4 regions of the Lysinibacillus sp. DFXJR4 genome follow, and region 2 is predicted to be linked to each of the others. Evidence: predicted binding sites of a transcription regulator. Region 2 holds the regulator's gene; each other region holds the start of a gene.
The links. Region 2 encodes LexA, which represses DNA repair genes until DNA is damaged. Its sites were predicted from a motif close to CGAACATATGTTCG; they were not measured.
Positions count from the first base shown of each region.

Region 1: AC2CGN_RS08610 (carbohydrate kinase) is a predicted target of LexA. The motif match lies at 4,262-4,275, and genes of this name have one in related genera.
Region 3: AC2CGN_RS02680 (YolD-like family protein) is a predicted target of LexA. The motif match lies at 826-839, and genes of this name have one in related genera.
Region 4: ruvA (Holliday junction branch migration protein RuvA) is a predicted target of LexA. The motif match lies at 1,227-1,240, and genes of this name have one in related genera.

Region 1 covers NZ_JBXUNW010000002.1:109,286-114,878, forward strand. Annotated here, with positions in the region: gene recJ (single-stranded-DNA-specific exonuclease RecJ) at 1-322, shown strand, start outside; gene AC2CGN_RS08590 (adenine phosphoribosyltransferase) at 356-868, shown strand; gene AC2CGN_RS08595 (hypothetical protein) at 939-1,388, shown strand; gene AC2CGN_RS08600 (MarR family winged helix-turn-helix transcriptional regulator) at 1,402-1,860, opposite strand; gene AC2CGN_RS08605 (MFS transporter) at 2,041-3,300, shown strand; gene AC2CGN_RS08610 (carbohydrate kinase) at 4,308-5,399, shown strand; gene AC2CGN_RS08615 (pseudouridine-5'-phosphate glycosidase) at 5,404-5,593, shown strand, end outside.
Region 2 covers NZ_JBXUNW010000001.1:360,949-366,541, forward strand. Annotated here, with positions in the region: gene AC2CGN_RS01705 (prepilin peptidase) at 1-161, shown strand, start outside; gene AC2CGN_RS01710 (gamma-glutamyl-gamma-aminobutyrate hydrolase family protein) at 192-914, shown strand; gene AC2CGN_RS01715 (DUF4303 domain-containing protein) at 992-1,489, opposite strand; gene lexA (transcriptional repressor LexA) at 1,608-2,225, opposite strand; gene yneA (cell division suppressor protein YneA) at 2,390-2,704, shown strand; gene AC2CGN_RS01730 (YneB family resolvase-like protein) at 2,701-3,366, shown strand; gene AC2CGN_RS01735 (hypothetical protein) at 3,546-3,953, opposite strand; gene AC2CGN_RS01740 (hypothetical protein) at 4,139-4,480, opposite strand; gene AC2CGN_RS01745 (GNAT family N-acetyltransferase) at 4,909-5,421, opposite strand.
Region 3 covers NZ_JBXUNW010000001.1:530,444-536,036, forward strand. Annotated here, with positions in the region: gene AC2CGN_RS02675 (N-acetylmuramoyl-L-alanine amidase) at 1-740, shown strand, start outside; gene AC2CGN_RS02680 (YolD-like family protein) at 860-1,132, shown strand; gene AC2CGN_RS02685 (hypothetical protein) at 1,146-1,283, shown strand; gene AC2CGN_RS02690 (YolD-like family protein) at 1,280-1,456, shown strand; gene AC2CGN_RS02695 (hypothetical protein) at 1,565-2,191, shown strand; gene AC2CGN_RS02700 (Panacea domain-containing protein) at 2,535-3,038, shown strand; gene AC2CGN_RS02705 (hypothetical protein) at 3,058-4,068, shown strand; gene AC2CGN_RS02710 (class I SAM-dependent methyltransferase) at 4,440-5,012, shown strand; gene AC2CGN_RS02715 (DedA family protein) at 5,013-5,593, shown strand, end outside.
Region 4 covers NZ_JBXUNW010000002.1:82,074-87,666, reverse strand. Annotated here, with positions in the region: gene ruvB (Holliday junction branch migration DNA helicase RuvB) at 1-545, opposite strand, end outside; gene ruvA (Holliday junction branch migration protein RuvA) at 564-1,184, opposite strand; gene AC2CGN_RS08490 (phosphotransferase) at 1,297-2,130, opposite strand; gene AC2CGN_RS08485 (LysM peptidoglycan-binding domain-containing protein) at 2,165-3,283, opposite strand; gene AC2CGN_RS08480 (transcription repressor NadR) at 3,426-3,959, shown strand; gene AC2CGN_RS08475 (NO-inducible flavohemoprotein) at 3,994-4,755, opposite strand; gene AC2CGN_RS08470 (thiol-disulfide oxidoreductase DCC family protein) at 5,562-5,593, opposite strand, start outside.

The DNA.
Region 1 (5,593 bases), on a different contig from region 2:
GCCGACTCGCGAGCAATTTGCTTGGTACTATAAATTTTTGAAAAACCGTCCAGCTTTTCCACTTAATATGCATTTAGCTGATTTAGCAAAGCATACAGGTTGGCCGTTAGATGCATTAAAATTTATGACACAGGTGTTTTTTGAGCTTGGTTTTGTTAAAATGGAGAGTGGACTGACGACTGTCAACGTGAATGCCACAAAACAGGCGCTTACGGAGGCACCGTCTTACAAACAACGTTCAGAACAGATTGAAATGGAGCAAAAGCTGATTTATGCCCCTTATATAGAATTAAAACAATGGTTTGATGAACGATTACATTAATAGACGAAAAAGGTTCGTAGGAGGAGCAATAAAATGGATTTAAAGCAATATGTAACAACGGTTGAGAACTGGCCAAAAGAGGGCATTAGCTTCAAGGATATCACAACAATTATGGACAATGGTCCAGCATACAAATATGCAACAGATCAAATTGTCACGTATGCGAAAGAGTTAGGCGCAGAAATTATAGTGGGTCCAGAGGCTCGTGGTTTTATTATCGGGTGTCCAGTTGCTTATGCCCTCGAAATTGGCTTTGCCCCTGTTCGTAAACCAGGAAAATTACCCCGTGAAGTGGTAAGTGCTGATTATGGTCTTGAATACGGAAAAGATACATTAACTATGCATAAAGATGCCATTAAACCAGGTCAAAAGGTGTTAATTTGTGATGATTTACTTGCAACTGGCGGTACTGTTGAAGCAACAGTTCGTTTAGTGGAACAATTGGGTGGTCAGGTTGTTGGCTGTGCCTTCCTAATCGAATTAACAGAGCTAAACGGCCGTGCAAAACTTGGCGATTTAAATGTGAAAACACTTATTGAATATTAATACAGACAAAGGAAAAGCGCCAAATGATTATGGCGCTTTTTTGTATGGAGTTTTGACCGACTGATAAAAATTGTTTAGGTGGGCCAAAAGCTACTCGGTTCGCCAGCTGATTCGCTCAGGTGTGCGTGAAAACTGCTCAGGTCGCCAGCATATCCGCTCAGGTAAGCGTGAAAACCGTTCGGATTGTCAGTACATCCGCTCGGGTGTGGGTGAAAATCGCTCGGATTGTCAGCATATCCGCTCAGGGAAGCGTGAAAACCGCTCGAGTTGCCAGCATGTCCGCTCAGGTGTGCGTGAAAACCGCTCGGGTCGCCAACATATCCGCTCAGGTGTGGGTGAAAATCGCTCGGGTCGCCAGGATTTCCGCTCAGGTGTGGGTGAAAATCGCTCGGGTCGCCAGGATTTCCGCTCAGATGTGCGTGAAAACTGCTCGGGTCGCCAGATGTTCCGCTCAGGTGGGCAAAAACTGCTCGGTTTCCCAGCCAATTCCTTAGGTCAGGTTCATGCCATAACGTTATAACCCCTCCTAAAAACTACGCTTCATCGTAAGAGCGGATGATTTTTTGGATGGTTCTTAATGTGTCATAGAAATTTGCATATTGATCAATGCCGATATCAGCAATAATTCTTTCTTGAATAGTCTGCCAAATAGGGGTGGCTTCATTTAGTTTTTCCTTTCCCTTAGCTGTTAATGAAATATTTTTTGTACGAGCATCTTGTGGATTTCTTGTTAATTCCACATAGCCACTTTGCTTTAATATATTTATATTCCGTGTTACGGTGGTTTGGTCAAGTTGCAGAATTCCACCTAATCGACTTATTGAAACGGTTTGTTGATGAGCGATATTGGCAAGCATTGAATATTGTGTGACCTTTAGACCTGTTGGCTGTAGCAACCTATCATATAATTGTGTCACTACTCTTGTTTTTTTTCTAAGGTTTGCGCAAACACATATCTGCGTATAATCTATTGTCTTCAGATTATTCTCCATTGTTCAGTTCCCCTTTATGGATTCAGATAGCTTCAGTATACACCTATTAGATGATAAATACTGCTTGACAGCAAGAATTGCTCTTACTATCATTATATATATGTATATACATATAATACAAACAAAAACATGTATATACATGTTTAACTTGAAAATCTTTCAGGAAATGAAGGTGTTAGGATGAAGCGTGTTCATTATAGTTGGTTTATTCTTATAATCGCATTTTTCTCAATCATCGTTGCTGGTATTACAATGTCATCATCAGGCGTTTTTATCAATTCATTTGAAAAGGAATTTAATTGGGATAGATCCTTAATTGCACTAGCCTTTGCGGTTAGTTTGTTTTTATATGGGTTTTCTGGACCATTTATGGCAGCATTACTTGAAGTAGCAGGTTTGAAGAAAATGATGCTTGGGGCAATGGCGACCCTTGTAACAGGCTTGATTCTTACACTTTTTATGAGCCAACCATGGCAATTAGTCATTATTTGGGGAGGGGTTATTGGCTTAGGAGCCAGCCTCTTTTTAACAGTGTTAAGTCCATATGTCGCCAATCATTGGTTTGTAAAAAGAAGAGGGCTAGCGGTGGGAATTTTAACGTCAAGTACAGCAACCGGGCAATTAATTTTACTGCCTGTACTGGCTATTATCATTGAGCAATTTTCTTGGAGACATGCGATTGGTTTAATTCTTCTACTTAGTACGCTCATGTTTATCATCATTTTGCTATTTATAAAAAACAAACCACAAGATATTGGGATGTTACCTTATGGACAGGAAGAAGAGTTAGAAATATCTCAAGAGCCTCATAAAAAAAATCCAATTACTATAGCTTTTAGTGGACTATTTGAGGCCATAAAGGTTAAAGAATTTTGGCTATTAGCGGGAAGTTTTTTTATTTGCGGTCTTTCAACAAGTGGATTAGTCGGCACTCATTTTGTATCCTATTGTATTAGCTTTGGTGTACCATTAGTTACTGCTGCATCGCTTCTTTCCTTTATGGGCATATTTAATCTCGTTGGTACTACTTTGTCAGGGTGGCTATCGGATCGTTTTGATAATCGATGGTTATTGTTTTGGTACTATCTTTTAAGAGGGATGTCCTTGCTATTGCTTCCTTACGCATTATCTCAAGGTTCACTTCCCTTACTAGCGATCTTTTCAATTTTTTACGGATTAGATTGGATTGCCACTGTACCTCCAACCATTAGTATTGCTAGACAAACTTTTGGGACGAATAAAAGTGGTGTTATTTATGGATGGATTTTTGCATCACACCAGGCAGGTGCTGCTCTAGCTGCTTATGGTGGAGGGCTCATTTATAAGTTTTTCAATTCATATACATGGGCTTTTTTCCTGGCAGGTGTTTTCTGTGCTTTAGCAAGCTTATTTGTTATTATGGTAAAAAAACAGCCACAAAGGCAAGCTCATCCTGAATAATATTGAAAAATGAACTCTATAATCTTATTGATTTCATTTTCATGTTGTTGAAATACTATTATGTCAATGAAATCAAGGTGACAAATTAAAAAGTATGCCCTTTTTCAAAACGAGGGGTTGATCTCCGTTCCGACTGAGTGCTTTCCTGGGGGCGTCCGATGAGCCGCTTGGGGCAACATGAGGTTGGTCACGAAGGCGTTGTCACAGGACGTGACGATTTTAGCCTTTGTTCCCCTAATGTGCTCGCTCCAGGGTCTCCTCTGTGACGCTGAATCCCCTAGGAGTCACTCAGTCTACACTCCAATCAACCATTGCTCATAGTATTTTTCATTGGCATTTCACATAAATGTATAGTGATAAATTGGATTCTTAGCCATCACTATTTTTCGCAAAAATGAAGCTGATAACATTTTCTATGCGAAAGCAACATGTCAGCAATAAGTGGCTTTATGTTTATTTATAAAGTAGTTTTATGCACAAAATGTAGGTTGACAGCTATAGAATTGTACTACTATTCTATCCATTTAATGATGGTGAGTAATATGCTTTTACTTTACTTTTGAAGGAAGAAAATATTTAAAGTTCTAACTATTATTGATTGGAGTGCAAGGCTACTCGACTCCCGTGGGATAGCGAGACAGACGAGAAACTGAGGCCAACACGAGGTTGGTCACGAAGGCGTTGTCACAGGACGTGACGCACTTAGCCTTCGTTCCTCCAGCGCAGGAAGCGGCTCGTCGCTCGCCCACAGGAAGCTTTGCTCTGTGCGAAAGCGAAGCAACAGCAACAAATGTTTTAACTGTGCGAAAGCGAAGCGACAGCAACAAAGCGAGTAGCCTGGAACGGAAATCACCTTCATTTTGACTAAATGTTCACAAAAGGTCCCTTGACTATTTAGCTTTTCAACACTATGAAAATGAACTCAATAATCTTATTGATTTCATTTTTTTTTGACTTATAACAAACAAAAGTTTATAATGTAAACAAATATAATAAAAGGTGATGCTATGAATGAAAGAGAACAGGCGGTACTGGCATTAATTCGTCAAAATCCGTTTATGTCTCAGCAAGAGATGGCGGATAAGATGAATCTATCTCGTCCAGTGCTAGCCAACTTAGTGTCGAGCTTAACGAAGCAAGGAAAAATAGTAGGACGTGCGTATATTTTACCCGAGGAAAATGAAATTATTTGTATCGGTGGTGCAAATCTAGATCGTAAATTTCATGTGAAGGGGAACGTCCAGTTTGGTACTTCCAATCCTGCAAGCTCTTCTTTTAGTGTAGGTGGTGTTGGGCGAAACATTGCTGAGAACCTAGGTAGGCTAAATCATCAGGTAACATTACTAACAACGGCTGGCAAGGATGCTGATTGGCAAGTAATCCATGAGGCTTCTGAGTCCTTTATGAATTTACGTTATGTTGAGCAATTACCAGATGCTTCAACTGGCTCTTATACGGCAATCATGGATGAGCAGGGAGAGCTAGCACTGGCTGTTGCAAACATGGAGGTATATGATCTGTTATTGCCGAGCTTGTTAAAGAAGCACGAGGCAATGCTTGTTAATGCTGGATGCTATATTTTGGATTTAAACTGCCCGAAGGAAACAGTAGCCTATATTCAACAGATGGCAATTGCTCGTGAAATTCCGTTAGTCATTGTGCCTGTATCTTCCCCTAAAATGAATCGACTACCTGATACATTGCAAGGGGTTACTTGGTTTATTTGTAACACGGACGAAGCGGAAACAATTGTTGGGCATGCAATTGAAAGCGCTGCCGATTATGAAAAAGCATTACAGCAACTACTTCAATTAGGTGCTGAGCATGTCATTATTACAGCAGGAAGCAAGGGTGTTTTTGCAGCATCAACTTCGATTAAGCCTTGTCATTTTAAGGCTAAGATTATAGATAAGATTGAAGATGTAACAGGTGCAGGAGACGCCTTTGTCAGTGCAGTGATCCATAGCTGGCTTACTGGACAATCCTTCGCAACATGCATTGATGCCGGTTTGACAAATGCTAAAAACACACTGGCATCCCCATACACAGTAAGACCTGAATTATCCGTAGATTTGTTAAAAAGTGAAATGGAGGAATAACAACATGAAAGAATTCATTGTATTATCAGAGGAAGTAAAAGCAGGACAAGCAAAAGGTTTACCAATCGTAGCATTAGAATCAACAATTATCTCTCACGGTATGCCATACCCTCAAAACGTACAAACTGCGCGTGAAGTTGAGCAAATTATCCGTGACAATGGTGCAGTTCCAGCAACGATTGCTTTAATTGACG
Region 2 (5,593 bases):
TAGCCGCTGTTATCGGGATGGTTGTTGGCATTATAGTGTTAAAGGCAAGACAGCAGGGCAGAAAGACACCAATTCCATTTGGCCCATCCATTGCTATTGCGGCTATAGTTGTCTATTTTTATGGAGATGCCTTGATAAATTGGTATCTTGGGTTATGGTAGGGGATAACTTACAATTTTGGAGGGGATAAAGTGAAGCCAGTAATTGGCATAACGGCCTTTTTGGAGGATGATTTGTCAGCAAGATTAAATGCTGCCTACAGTAATAGTATTATCGAAGCTGGGGGCATTCCGCTCATTATTCCACCTGGTATAGAGGAGGATGTTGCACAAACTTTGTCTTTGACGGACGGGTTATTGCTATCGGGAGGCTGTGATGTCCATCCATTTCTCTTTGATGCAGAGCCTGCACCCAAATTAGGGAAGGTACACCCTGAAAGAGATTCTGTAGAGCTTGCTTTAATCGAGGCAGCCTTTATTCGCAAGATGCCGATTTTTGGTATATGTCGTGGCATTCAAATATTAAATGTTGCCCTTGGAGGCAATATTTATCAGGATATGGAGAGCGAATATCATAGTAAAAAATTATTAAAGCATATGCAGCAGGCAGCTCGGGGTGTTGCTACCCACTATGTTACGGTTACACCTGATTCATTATTAAACAGAATCACCGAGAAAGAGAAAATAGCCGTAAATTCCTTTCATCATCAAGCTGTCAACGTATTAGCTGAGAAATTAAAGGTTGCTGCAAAATCCAGTGATGGAATTGTAGAAGCAGTCGTACATGAAGATCACCCGTTTTGTCTGGCGGTACAGTGGCATCCAGAAGAGCAGGCGATGGCAGGAGATGAAGTGTCAAAGAAAATATTTACTGCTTTTATAAAGGCAAGCCTAACATTCAAATTAGAGGCATAGAATCCATTGTAAAGTGGATTCTTTTTTTGATAAAGGAAGATGGCGAAAAATTTTGTTCGAAATCTTCGTAAAGGTATTTAATACTGCCAATTACGGATAAATGCAGGGAGTAGGGGGTGATTTGGATTACAACGCTTTGCTGACGTTAGCTCCAATATTTCATCCTGGTCATCATCAGTCACCGAAATAAAAACAAAAATGCTTTCGTCGATAATGCCCTCCTGCTTCAATTCATACATCGTATCACTCATTGCTTGATGAAGCATCTCTTTATGTTTAACAAATTCCTCGTCTTCGATATGCAATATTGTATCTAATAATTCACGACTTACCTTTTCGAGCATATCCGTTTCATCATAATGTAAATATTCATCCTTTAAAAAACGATAGTTTTCGGGGTCGTCCTCATAGTTCTGACCAATTTCAATAAGTGATTTTTCGGTTCCCATTGTTAAATAAAGGCTTCCACAATCACCATCTGTCACTAAAACAGCCGCATAAATTTGTTCATCGTATAAGGAGCTATACATTGTCGTATATGCCTCTTGTACAGCCTGCTTAATTTTTTGTTTCAAATGGATGCACTCCCTATGTAGATCGTATTTTGTTCTATGTCTCAAATTAAGAAAAAGAGGTATATGCTCATCAGGGAACATATCAGCCTCTTAAAATCATCCAAAAATTTTATATTTTTTAGTGCACACGACGATAAAGGCCTACAACTTGTCCTAAAATTGAAACTTGATCGACAATAATTGGCTCCATTGTGGAGTTTTCAGGCTGTAAGCGGAAATGATTTTTTTCCTTAAAGAAACGCTTAACCGTTGCTTCATCCTCTTCTGTCATTGCCACGACAATATCCCCGTTATCAGCCGTTGATTTTTGCTTTACAATAACTAAGTCTCCATCAAGTATACCAGCTTCAATCATGGATTCACCCATAATCTCTAGCATAAATAATTGATCCTCACTTGTCCCATAAGTATCTGGTAGCGGGAAATACTCTTCGATATTTTCAATAGCTGTAATTGGAGAACCTGCTGTTACTTTACCCACAAGAGGGACGTGAATAACACTTTGCTTTTGGATTGAGTCTTCTGGCTCCAATATTTCAATGGCACGAGGCTTTGTTGGGTCACGGCGGATAAAGCCCTTTTGTTCTAAACGAGCTAAATGTCCATGAACTGTTGAGCTTGAAGCAAGTCCAACTGCTTCGCCAATTTCACGTACAGATGGTGGATACCCCTTTGCGCGTACTTCTTCTTTAATAAAGGCTAAAATGTCTTCTTGTCTTTTCGAAACTTTTTTCATGATTGCTCACCTCTTTTTTCTTTTATTTCTACTTATTAGATAGTATAGCAGAATGCGAACACTTATGCAAACATAGGTTCGAAAAGTGTTTGACAAAAACGTTTGTTCGCACTATTATAAGAACGTACATTCCGAACAAACATTCTAGAAAAGAGGTTATAATGATGAATTGGTTAAAGAAAAATCCGCATATCTCCATTTTATTAGGGGCTTGCTTACTGTTTACAGGATACCTTTACATAACAGATCCTGGTGAGGTGACTTACAAGGAAATACAAGTCGAGCATGGCGATAGCCTATGGTCGTTAGCAGAGCAATACCGTGGTAAAATGAGTAAGGAAGACTGGATTAAATTAGTAAAGACAGAAAATGAATTACCAGATGTTCAAATTATTGCAGGTAAATCATTAGTCATTCCAGTGGTGGGAAACCAAGCCAATCCCATAAACTCTATTGAAATTGCGAGAAATGAACCATGATAAATAAACAACAATCGGCTGTAATCTATTGCCGCGTGAGTACAGAAAAAGAGACACAAAGTTCCTCGCTTGAGCGTCAGCAGGAAGAATTAACGCGCTATGCCAAGGAGCAGGGCTACAATATAAAGGGCATTTTTTTAGATCAGCATAGTGGCTATGATGTGGAGCGAGATGGCTTACTCGAAATGCTTGATTTCATTAAAGAAAAGAAAATTCATGCATTATTTGTCCAGGATGAAACTCGCTTAGGACGTGGGAATGCCAGAATGGCTGTGCTGCATTTATTGCAAAAAACTGAAACAGATGTTTTCTCCATGCGGGATGCAGGACCTGTACAATTAAATGAAATGGATACGATGCTGCTAGAAATATTAGCGATCGTAGAGGAATACCAGCGTAGAATCCATAATGCTAAAATACGGCGTGGTATGCGTCGAGCGGTGGAAAAGGGCTATAGACCTGAAAATAATTTATCGAATCGTGGAAATCCAAATGGGCAGGAGCGAAAGGAAGTCCCGATTGAGGAAATTATTAAGCTTCGAAACAAAGGCTTTACATTCGAGGAAATTGCCATGACGCTTCGAGGCTTAGGCTTTGATGTCAGCAAGGCAACAGTACATCGAAGGTATCGGGAGCATCAGGAAAAGGTAATAGGTGAATAATGGAAGGTCTGTGGGAGTTTTTAACATCCCACTGATGGTAGAGAAGAGCATGATTAATACAAGCTCTCAATTATCACATTATCAGGTAGTTTAAATGGATTTTCTTGAAATGTTTTGTATAGTTAATTATACAGACATTGATTGGAACCTGATAATGACACAAAAAAGCACCCATTCAACTAAATAGGTGCTTTTTTCATAAATGTTAAATTGATATCATGTGATTTTAGTGATGTTTCTTTACTTTCTAAAAAGTGATGTACTTTACTTCCAAACTCGACATAGGAGTTATTTACTTGCGAAACATTTTGGTTTTGAAATGTTTGGTTGCTGTTACCAGTTATAAATATTGGCACAATACATAATGGACAACTACCATCATCTTCAATCATAGAACCACATAGCGAGCAATACTTGTCTTCAAGCTCACCTGTTTGATTAACTTTGTCCTCCAAAAGATGTAATTCCAATGAAGACTTCAAATCATTAGGATTAGTTATTGCTAATGATTTTTCTTTCAAAGAATCATTAAATACTGTTGCAAATAAAGAAGTTTTTATTGGAACAGTAACTACATCATTACTCATTTTGCTGTTTGTAAAAATATTAAATGTACTGAAATTATTAATGTTTATAAAATCCACCTCATATTCCGTACCAGTTATGAAAACTTCATGTATTTTTAATCCATGGTATCATTTTTGGTAAAAACTGTTTTTTAGAAAACATCAATCCAAAACTTACATTCTCATCTACCGTAATGAGAGTCTAGTTAAGGACATAGACAGAGGGTTTTTACTAATTTACCACATGGCTTACAATATACCTTGTATAAAGGGCCCCCACATTTGCTATGAAAACCAACATATTTTGTTTCTTTTAGAGTACCAACATGGTTACACACAGCAAAAACGGTAATTTGTCCATCTCCAGTTATACTATCATGTACAAAAGCATCATGTTCGTGTTCTTCAATTGAATTTTCTGTGAATAAAGTGGAAGAAAAATCCTCCATTAGTTCTTGATCTAACTCAGATGCTGATGCTTTCCCCATAATCCCAAATACAATAAATACGGCAAATAATGCTGTCAAGATGGTGATTATCTTCTTCATAATCCTAGCTCCTTTTTGTTTTTTAGGAATTGTACAAAACCTTAGTTATATAATAATACATCCTATAAAACAAATAAATGGTAATTTAGTTATTTATTTGTTAATTAATTATATAATTCAATTTTTATAAATTTGTAGGTCAATTTTGCCTTCATATTGTTCAGTGAATAGCACTAATAATTGACGATAATATTCATAGAAGAAAATATGAATATCTCGAGAAATGAAACAATGAACGAATTAAACAAAAACTGGCTGGCATGAGTCCAGTAAAATACCGAACGTATGCCAGCCAATTAACTGCATAATAAAATTCTAACTCTAAGGGGGCTCAAAAGGCTTCTAGTGCATTTAGTATTTATCCTTATTGGCAAATTGTTAGAAGTCACTATAATATTCACTTTGCTTGATTGTAACAGCAATATTCGCTATACCCACTCCTCATCTAAAACAGCATAATAGTATTCATCCCACCATTCATCACCATTTGGGATACATTTTTTAAAATATCCTTCACGTCTCATGCCGATTTTCTCCATTACTCGATAGGAGGCAATATTCTCTGGCTGGCACGTTGCGATGATTCGATGAAGGTTCATTTCCTTGAACCCATAGTGTAGTACAGCTTTTGCTGCCTCAGAAGCATAGCCTTTGTTGTAGTATTTCGGATTAAAGACCCAGCCAATTTCATATGTATGGTCGCCAAAATATTGATGAAAAACAATATGACCAATTATCAAATTCTCTTCTATTAAAGTAACTGGAAAGTATTTTGCCTGATCGCCACTATTGTCTAATACAAATTTCTTAGCCATGTCCTCGTTAAAAACACCTTCAGGAATATACTTCATCACCTGGCTATCGGATGTATAGTCATAGACTGCCTGCCAATCGTCCTCCTTAAAATTTCGAATAAGTAATCTATTTGTTTCTATCTTCATGTATTTTCCTCCATGCAAGTAAATTTTTAAAGGCTCTACTATAGTTATACACATCTATCTCCTGAAAGTCATGTAATCTGTGGTATTTTTTACTAAAGCAAAAGGGTTGGTATAACTGCATTTTAAGGGAATACATGCTATACTTTGCATACCAAATACATTAAGATATGTA
Region 3 (5,593 bases), 170 kb from region 2:
TGGTAGTAATTCGTAAAAAGCTAGTATCTGATGCTCAAGCTGCAAAGGTCACAAATGGAAAAGGTAATTCTAAACGAAAAGTAGTTGTTCACGGCACAGATAATTACCGTACAGGGGCAGATGCGGATGCACATGCCCGCTTACAAGCAAATGGCAATAGTCGTTCTGCTTCATGGCATTGGCAAGTAGATGATAAAGAAGCAGTACAATCTTTTGAACATACTTGGCAATGTTGGGCTGCTGGAACAGCTAAAGGTAATTTGGAAGGCATCCATGTTGAAATGTGTGTGAATGCTGATGGCAACTACAACAAAACGTTAGAAAATACTGCTAGGGTAGTTGCGAAAATCTTAAAAGATGAAGGTCTAACAGTCGATGATGTAGTACAGCATAATTACTATAGTGGTAAAAACTGCCCTCGTGAAATTCGTGCTGGTAATATTGCTTGGAATATTTTCTTGCAAATGGTTAAAAATGCTGGTGCTGTTCAGCAACCGAAGCCAGTCATAGACAACAATAAGTATCGTGTTTTAACAGGCACATATATCACAATTCAAGCTGCTGAAAATGTACTGGATGTATTAAAACACCGTTTTGGCTGGGTGGCTTACATCGAACAAGATGGCAAGTTATGGCGTGTTAAAACAGGTACTTTTACAGGTGCGGAAGCAGCGAAAGCAGGAGCAAATAAAATTAAAACAGCGAAACTTGCACAAGTCACAAATATAATAGCTGTTTAACTTTAATGATCAGGTAATCACAAAAATTTGTGAGCCTGGTCATTTTTTTATTGCTAAAACAAGAACGTTTGTTCTATAATATATACAAACGAATGTTCTTACTTTGAGGAGGCGTAAAGATGGCAGCTAAAACAAAAACACCAGCAAAGAAAAAAGAACCAAAGCACCTAGACCGAGATGAGTTTGATTTAGAAGAAATCGCATACGCATTAACAGAAGCAATGAATGATTCAAAGTACAAAGCCTTTTCTATCTATAGAAAGGAAGAACCACTTTCGGGTATAGTCACAAAAATGGATGCAAACACTAAATTAATTCACATTAAAGATAAATATAGGGTTGTCCATAAGGTACATTTCCTTGATATTTTAAGTATTTCTGATGTTGATTAGTGGAGAGTGATTTGTGATGTTAAATGACCGTGGCAATATGAAATGGACAGCGATGATGCTGCCAGAACATTTAGTTCAGTTGAAGGAGTGGAAAAAAGAGCAATTTTACGATAAAAAGCGAGAATTAACGGAGTGGGAGCTTTTAAGATGAGAAAACTAATCAAATTGACACTGTGGGATCATAACAAATTTCATGATGAGATTGGGAGAATAACTCGGACAGATTTATATAAGAAGGAACTACTATTAGATGCTGATTTATCAATAAAGCGTATTTCATTCGATAATATCCAAAAAGCTTCATTAGTCGATGGCGATGATTAAGCCAGAGCAACGTCAGCTTTTATACAGATACTTGAGGGATAATTTAAATAATCCTTGTCAATTATAAGTAATAATTAGAAATCTATACTCAATAAATTATTATAAGGAATGAGGAGTTTTATGAGCACAAAATATATTTCCAATGCTGATGGAAAAGGTTGGTTAATTGTTAAGTATAGTGATGGTTCAACATATCCACCTTTGCCTCAGTTCGTACGTGTTGATTTTCAGCAAACACAAGGTGATAGGGATTATTTTATAATTATGGAAGGACGTTCGGCAACAAAGAATGCTAGCGTTAAACTTAAGAGTGATGGTGGTTCGTATTTAGTAGACGGTGATTCTACAATATCGCAAGGGTTAATTCATTATATTCTAAGCACTGGTGAACTCTTTTATTTTTTAGGTCCTGGTTGGGTTGGACCTATCAGTATTATGACAGATCCCTCTAATCCTGTTCCTGTAGGCAGTCACGATCTTGAGATACCAGATGAAGTTCATAAATTGGCAGAATCTTATGAATCACAATCAATTTATGCTTGTTCTTGGTTTCGAATTGGTCATAATGGTGATCGCTATCTTCATACAGGCCAACATTCTTTGGGTTGTGCTACTGTTACGGACGTACCAAAATGGACAGATATTTATAATTATTTAATAATGCGCAGAAAGAATGATGGTAATAGCGTAGGTGTACTTGAAGTCTTTGCAACTCCATCAGATCGTCATGTATAAAAGGTAAATGAAGTCGCAAACAAGATTGAAAATCGGTGGACAGAGAAGCAAACAGTTGTGATGGAATATTAATATGCGAAATAGAAAAAGTAAAAATTGCTTAGAAAACAACACTCTCATTTGAGGGTGTTTTTTCGTGAACTAATAAGTTTTATAAATTGACATAAAGGAACATTTGTTCTATAATGAATTTAGAACAGATGTTCTTATTTGGAGGTTTTGTTTTAAAATTAATCATCTAGGATTATATGTATGTATTTTTTCGCATAAGTTCTTTATAATGAATGTGTATACATTGTATACACATACTGTGTGTATAAAAAATCGAGAAGGGGGATTCTTCATGAAAGAAAATAAAAATGGTAAATTTGATGCATTAGAAGTTGCAGCATACATCGTAAAAAAAATGAATGAAGTAGAAGGATACCTGGATCACCTAAAATTACAGAAACTATTGTATTTTGTTACTCTTGATTGGGTAAAAGAATTTGATATTTATCCCTATAAACAGCCCTCAGAGATGTGGAAACTAGGTCCAGTAGTAAGGGAAGTTTATTCAGAATATCGTATAAATGGTTATAGTCAGATTACTGAACCACCTACAACTATTTTCTTCAAAAATGGTGGAATTATAATAGGAAAACATGAACCAGCAGATTTTTCAAATTTAGAAAAAGAATTAGTAGATAGAATCATTGAAAGGTTCGGAAAATTAAATTCGTTTGATTTAGTTGATATGACACACGAACATAATTCATGGAAACGAAATGAAAATGAAATAAAAAAGGGTGTATCCCAGTTAGAATATACTTTTGAAGATTTATTAGAAGCCTCAAAACAAGTATAGTAATTAAAGTGGTGATAAATTGAATCCTATTGATATAAATAATGAAATAGAAAAACCAATTATTGAACTGAAACTAAAATTCAAAGATACTTTTTACAACTTAATACAATACTATAGTGCTTCCGAGAAAAGTCAATTAGTTGAGACATTTGATATTTGGTATGAAGTATTTAAAAGTAAAGTAAGAATTTATTCAACATTAAGTGCACATTTTTTCTATTTACAACCATATGGCATAAACGAAGCAGGGGAGAATGTTGAAATTTTTTTAAGAAATATTTCCTTTCTTAAAGAAATGGCAATAGAAAGAGAATTAGAAGAACTTGAAGAATTTCATAAATTTATTGAAAAAATAAAAGATCACATTGAATTAATCGGGATCCAAATTAATCGTATGGATTCGGGTGTAATGAAAATAGAAGTTATTAAAGATAAACTTTTTAAAGAAGTTGAAGATTTAAAGAACGAAATAGAAATAAAGAAAAAAGAATTCATTGATATTTCTAAGGATATTGATAAAATAAGCTATAAACAAGAAAAATCTCTACAAAAAGCCAAGAAAGTTCAAAAAGATTTCGTTGCTATTCTTGGCATTTTTGCCTCAATCCTTATTGGAACGTTTGGAGGTATTTCAGCGTTAACTAGCGTATTTACAAATATTAAAGAAGCATCTACAGGAAAACTACTCCTTTTTGGTTCTTTTACAGTTTTGGCGATAATTTTAATAGTATTCCTATTACTAAATGGAATTTCTAAATTAACAGAAATTAATCTTCGGAGTTGTGGTTGTGCAAATGACATAGAATGTTATTGTTCAATTACCAAAAAACACCCTACTTTATTTATTATTACTACATTATTATTATCAGTTGCAATTACAGGAGCATCATCTTATATAATTAATTACAAAGAGTTATTAAAAAATGTATCTCAAGGTTTTTTGTTTACTGGAGTTTTATTTATATTATTTGTGATTTATGCTTCAGCCTACGCATATTATTTTAATTTTAATAAAAAGCTCAATAATTAAAGAAAATCAATAAAAGTCACTCATTTGAAAAATAATGAGTGACTTTTTTAATTTACTTAACTAAAATTATCAGATTCAATATATACCTGTCCGTATTTTTTCGGTACCCCAAGTACCCCAGTAATAAAATGCTTCGTACCCCACCTGTACCCCGCATGAGAATACGGTGAAATACAAGTAAATAAAGTTAACTTAAAATATTACATACATAGATGCCGCGAAAACAAAGACATAATCATAGTTAACCTATTATAAATACAACTAAATAATGTAAACTCTTAAGAAAAATTTAAGGAATCTCCTCTTAAATCTTTAAGAAATGCTCGTTATAGTTAAGACATTCAGATTTCATCAGATTGGGGAGAACATGAATGCAATTTATAACGTTTCTTACTGAATTTATAAAACATCCAAAAAATATCGGTGCTGTTTCACCTAGTTCTAAAAAATTAGCTAAAAAAATAGTCGAAGCTATTTGTTTTAAAAAGGCACAATGTATTGTTGAGCTTGGTCCTGGCACAGGCTCCTTTACGAAAGAATTAATGAAAAGAAAAGCGCATACTACTAAGCTAATACTTATTGAAAATAATACCGTTTTTTATAATAAGCTACGTCAACAATATGAGCATGAGCCAAATGTTATCATAATCTACGGCTCTGCTGAGAATTTAGGGTTGTATATGAAGAACTTAAATATCGAAACAATCGATTATATTGTATCGGGTTTGCCTTTTACATCCTTAAATCCAGTCGTTGCTTCTCGAATACTACAAAATGTGAAAGAGTGTTTAGAGGAAGGAGAATTTATTACATTCCAATATTCACTAGTTAAGAAATCATTTATCCATCAATTTTTTGATACTATTACGCATGAAAAAGTGTGGATTAATCTTCCACCAGCCTATGTACTAAACTGTAGACAGGGAACGAAGAGGGTTAGTTAGATGGGATTGAATGAGTTATTATCCTTTATTGAGCAATACGGTTATTGGGCATTGTTTTTCAGTCTCTGGCTAGGCATAGTGGGGATGCCGCTTCCAGATGAGATGATTGTAATGAGTGGTGGATTTTTAGGTTCCATGGAAAAAATGTCGGTCTTGAAAGCCTTTATCCTAACGTATCTAGGTGTAGTATCTGGATTGTCTTTAGGGTATTTCCTAGGAAAAGGATTTGGCCATAAAATAGTAGATAAATTGTTGAAAAAGAAAAAGGCTAAGTATTTAGTCAAGTCCAAGGAGCTAATAGATAAATACGGACATTTTGCTTTAGTTATCAGCTATTTTATACCAATAGTTAGACATATTATTCCTTACTTAGTTGGCATGAATAAGATGCCCTTTCTAAAATATGCGATGTATTCCTACACAACAGGTTTTATTTGGACATTGCTGTATTTTACACTTGGGTTATTCTTTGGCAAGCACATTGAGTATATATCTGATCTAGCAACACGTTACGGTATTTATTTTGGTATATCTGTTGGTACTGTAGGTTGTTTGTATTATTGGTATATACGAAAATTTAA
Region 4 (5,593 bases), on a different contig from region 2:
TAGTACTCTAAGCGTAATAAAACACCAAAACGATCCCTTAATGGGGCTGATAATGCGCCAGCTCTTGTTGTAGCACCTACAAGGGTAAAGGGAGGTAAATCAAGGCGTACAGAACGTGCTTCTGGACCTTTTCCAACCACAATATCTAAACAGAAGTCCTCCATTGCTGGATATAACACTTCTTCAATGGCACGAGGTAGGCGATGAATCTCATCAATGAATAAGACGTCCCCAGGCTCTAGTGAACTTAAAATCGCTGCTAGATCTCCTGGACGCTCAATCGCAGGGCCACTTGTCATGCGAACATTGACATTCATCTCATTGGCAATAACAGCAGCTAATGTCGTTTTCCCAAGTCCTGGTGGTCCATATAACAGCACATGATCCAAACTTTCCTGACGAAGCTTTGCTGCTTCAATGAAAATTTGTAAATTCTCTTTTACTTTATGCTGTCCAATATATTGAGCCAATCGCTGGGGCCTTAAAGATAATTCAAATTGCTCATCATAGCTGCCTGCCTCACTAGCCATCATACGTTCAGACATGTACTTTTCCCCCTTTCACTATTTCAACTTAAGTAGCAATTGTAACGCTTGTTTCATAAAGGCATCTGTCGTTTGAAGTTTTTCATTTTCCTCAAGCTGCGGTCGCACTTTTTCTAGCTCCTTTTCAGAATAACCAAGTGCCATTAAAGCAAGAATGGCTTCCTCTAACTCATGTTTGTACGGATTCACACCGAACAGTGGTAACTCATCCTCAGTACTTGGCAATTCAATTGTATCCAATAAGGTTCCCAGCTTGCCTTTTAAATCTAAAATCATCTGGCGTGCTGTTTTTTTCCCTACACCAGGGAATTTTACTAAAAATGTTTCATCTTCTCGTTCAATAGCGCTAATTACTTGCTGCGGGTTTCCTGTAGCTAGAATAGCCAATGCCCCCTTTGGCCCTATTCCTGAAACTAAAATGAGTTTACGAAATAATTCTCGTTGGTCCAAATTAGGAAAACCATATAATACTTGTGCATCTTCACGTACGTGTAAGTGTACAAAAATTTGTTGTTCAAGTGCTGATGTTCTAAATGCAAATGGATTGGGTGTGTTTAGCTGCCAGCCAATTCCTTGCTGCTCGAGCACAATATACTCAGGGGTAATACGTGTTATTTGTCCTTTTAAATAATCATACATCTATAATCCCTCACAATCATCGTCTTCGATTATAGCATATAGCGAACGAATGCTCGACTATAAGAAATAGTATAGTAGTTACATCCACACAAAAATGACCGCCAAAAGACGGTCATTTTTTCATCATTCTATCAATATCGTACCACAATTTTGGCCAGTATGTGAGGGCACGTTTAGTAAACGGTACTAAATAATCTAAAAATACTAGTTGCTGATCTAATGGTAAATCTACTGCAAAAAGCCATTCACGTAATAGCTCATTAGGATATTTTAAACGATGTAACTTTCTTTTATCTAATCGCTTCAGCTCTGGTAACTCTGAAAATATTTTAGTAAGGTCATAATCTACTGCTGGCAATACCCGATGTAGCCATAAAATATATTCATCATCTGCTTCTCCTAGATGTGCCAAATCAAAATCAATTAACTTTAGTTCACCATTAGAGCACCGTAAAAAATTATGATGGACAACATCTCCATGTAAAAGTGTAATATCTTTTTCGGGCACGTTCTCCATAGAGATTAACTGTAAGGATTTATCACTATAGTGTAAAATCTGATCTATTTCTTCTTTTGTTAAAAAAGTGCGAAATTCATTGCGTCTGCTTTTAAAACGTAGATGACGCATTTGCCATTTTAGAAGCTGTGAATAGGTGTGCAAGCCCGGTACTTTTTGCCAGGCTATTTTTTTATGAGTATCATGTAAAGCAAATAAGAGCTTAAGAGATTCTATTCTGTCCTTTTTATAAGTAAAATTAGCACTATGACTACCCTCTTGCCACACATGCACAATTAAATGCTCGTCATCACTATTCACTATAGGTAAAACTAATGAAGGTTCGAGCCGTCCAAGCTGTCGATGAATTGCCTTTACCTTCTCTGCTATCTCTAATTGCTTTGCACGCTTGACAAAATAGTTTTTGGAACGATATTTATATTTCCAAATATTAGGTTTTAATTCCTCAATAATGTATGCTTTTTCACCATCGATAAGGCGTCATCCCGCCTGGGAATAAGTGCGGTGACACCCATGGCTCACATGACGGACACGGCGGTGGGCAGGCCGATGGGCATGGTGGCGGTGGTGGGCAGACAGGTTGACAGTGACATGGGTCCATTTGCCAATTCGGCATCATTGGCTGAGTATTGCACCCACAGGACTGCCCCATATTCATCTCAGGCATAGGCTGGAATTGAGGCTGCGTAAATGGTTCAGGTTTTTGGAAGAATGGCGATGTGCTTGATTCTAAGAAATTCTGCATTCCAGCTACATTACTTTCCTTCATTTCACAAGATGTTGGTTGTGGTGGCATTGTATAGGCCTCTACTTGTGGTTCCATCGGCATCTGCATCGGCATATGCATTGGCATTGGCATGTGCATCGGCATGTGCATCGGCATGTGCATTGGCCACCACATATGATGATGAACTGGCTGATGGCAGCTAGAACAATGTGGTACTGCAGGCATTGGCGGTGGCATGATAAAAATCGGTTGTGGTAATGGTGGTTGCGGTGCTGGTTGTACGACAGGTGGTGGTTGAATTTGTACTGGAGGTGGTGCAACGTTTTGTGTTTGCTCTACCTGTGGCATAACTACTTGCTGGTTCCAGCTTAGCTCTACAGGCTGTGGTACAAACATTGGCTGCTGTGGCATTGGCATTGGCATTGGATAAGGAATCGGTATCATCTGTGGCTCTGGCATTGGTGGTGGCGGCACAACAACAGGTGGTGGCATTGGCCTTTGTACCTCTTTTTTTACGTTTTCTTTAACTGGCTTTGTAGGTGATTCTTTGTGCATTTGAGTTTCTTTATGTCCCTCTTTATGTGATTCCCAATTCCTCTCTCTTTGTCCTTCACTTTGCCCTTCTCGATGTGTTCCCCAGTTTGTTTCCCTATGCCCCTCTCTGTTTCCATCTCGATGCCCTTCTCTATGCGGATCTTTGTTTATTTTTTCAGGCAAAATAATTTCCATGCCCGGAACAATATAGTCAGGATTGGCAAGGTGGGCATTCAGTCTCTTTAAATCTTCAAACGAAACGCCGTATTCTTTGGCAATCTTCCACAACGTATCTCCCTTTTGAACAATATGAATACGCAATGTTTTCCTCCCTTCCTCTCTACGTATCATATGTTCAATGTTTCATTTGGATACAAAAAATTCACGCATGTTGGAAATGCTTCATGGTACACTAGGCTTTAAGGAAAACTGCTTCCTTTATTACAGGCAGAGGTGATCTCTTATGAAAAAAATGTTAGGCGAGGAACGCAGACTGCATCTTCTAGCACAATTAAAAAATAGTACAACACCTATAACAGGCACAGATCTAGCTAAATTCGCCAATGTATCAAGACAAGTCATTGTCAACGATATGACATTATTAAAGGCTAGAAATGAGCCTATTATTGCAACTAGTCAAGGCTATCTCTATATGCACCAGGAGCACTTACAGCACACAGTAGAGCGGACAATACCCTGTTTCCATACATCACAGGATGCTGAAGATGAGCTGTTGACCATAGTTGACTGCGGTGGAACAGTGAAAAATGTTATCGTGGAGCATCCAATTTATGGTGAAATTACTGCGTCTCTTATGGTTTCTAATCGGCATGAGGTTAAACAATTTATTGAACGCGTTAATGAAACACAAGCAAGCTACTTATCCGAGCTCACTGGAGGTACACATCTACATGTCATTTCTGCACCTTCAACTGAAATATTAAATTTGATTGAGCGTACATTAGAAAATAAAGGCTATTTAATTGCCGACCAATAGCATTTTCTTAGCTGCTAGCCTTCTTTAAAAAAGACTAGCAGCTATTACGTTTTGGTAAGGTAATCTCAAGTGTATCCCCTTCAGATAACCGATTAAATAAATAATCCGTTAGACGATCGTTAGCACTTCGATTAATAATCATTACATATCCTTTATGGCCTGTCTTTTCAATTACTCGGTAACTTTTCTGAAGAGAAGGCGCTTCATTTAGCATTGTTAAACGCACTGAAACAAAGTTATCTGTTCCATGTATGGGTGCTATATTACCATCTATAGGTACAATATAAATTAACACGACTAAATCGCTTTCCTGTACTTTTTTCACAACTCTAAATGATTTAAAAAACCATGTTTGCATACCTATCTTTACTTTTTTGTAGTCGCTTTTTTCTAATCGCGTTGCAATTTCTGCTAATCGATAAAATATTAATTGAAATGCAATAATTTCTTCATGTGTTACACTTTCCTCCAATGCTTCGCGAATAGAAATTATTAAATATTTACCTAAGTTTTTATAGTGATCTGGTAAAAGGCCTAAGCTTTGGTACTGATGTACCATTGGTTTTATGGATGGGATAAATTGCTTTAAAGATTCTTGCATCACAGCTCCAAAAACCATATCAATTAAAGTCATTGTGAATCCTTCTATTTTGTTGACATCATCTTGAAACATATGTAGGAAATCTGGTTCATTGTTCTGTAATTTTTCCACAAAAAGTATCTTTATTTTTTCTTTATTTAGTTGTATTGCTGGTGCAATTTTTTTAATCTCCTTTTGAATATCCACCAAAAACATACTTTACCCTCCTTTTTTACCAAATAAATACCATTAATACTAGTGTAACATGTTTAAGGAAAAAAGCGGCTCCGCAATTTTAGTCATTTTTTGACAAAAAAAGCTATCCAATATAAATTGGATAGCTTTCATAGTGTTGAAAAACTAAATGGTCAAGGGACTCTTTGTGAATATTTATTCAAAATGAAGGTGATTTCCGTTCCAGGCTACTCGCTTTCCTGTGGGCGAGCGACGAGCCGCTTCCTGCGCTGACGCTCCGTGCAGGGTCTCGTCTGTCTCGCTATCCCACGGGAGTCGAGTAGCCTTGCACTCCAATCTGCAATAGTGTAGAACTTTAAATATTTTCTTCCCTCAAAAGTAAAGTAAAAGCATGTTACTTACCATCATTAAATGGAAAGAATAGTGGTACAATTCTATAACTGGCAACCTACATTTTATTTTTATGCATAAAACAAATTTCTACCTTTACATAAAGCCACTTATGGCTGTCGCGCTGCTTTCGCATAGAAAAATGTTATCAAAGCTCCATTTTGCGCAAAATAGTGATGGTTAAGACTTCAATTTATCACTATACATTTATGTGAAATACCAATGAATGAGCAATGGTTGATTGGAGTGTAGACTGAGTAACTCCTCGGGGATTCAGCGTCACAGATGAGACCCTGGAGCGCGAGTGAAGCGGCTCATCGGACGCACCCAGGAAAGCACTCAGTCAGAACGGAAATCAACCCCTCGTCTTGAAAAAGGGTTATACTTTTTAATTTGTCACCTTGATTTCATTGACATAATAGTATTTCAACAACATTTTATTGCTTGAGAAATCTTTTTTGCTGAGAAG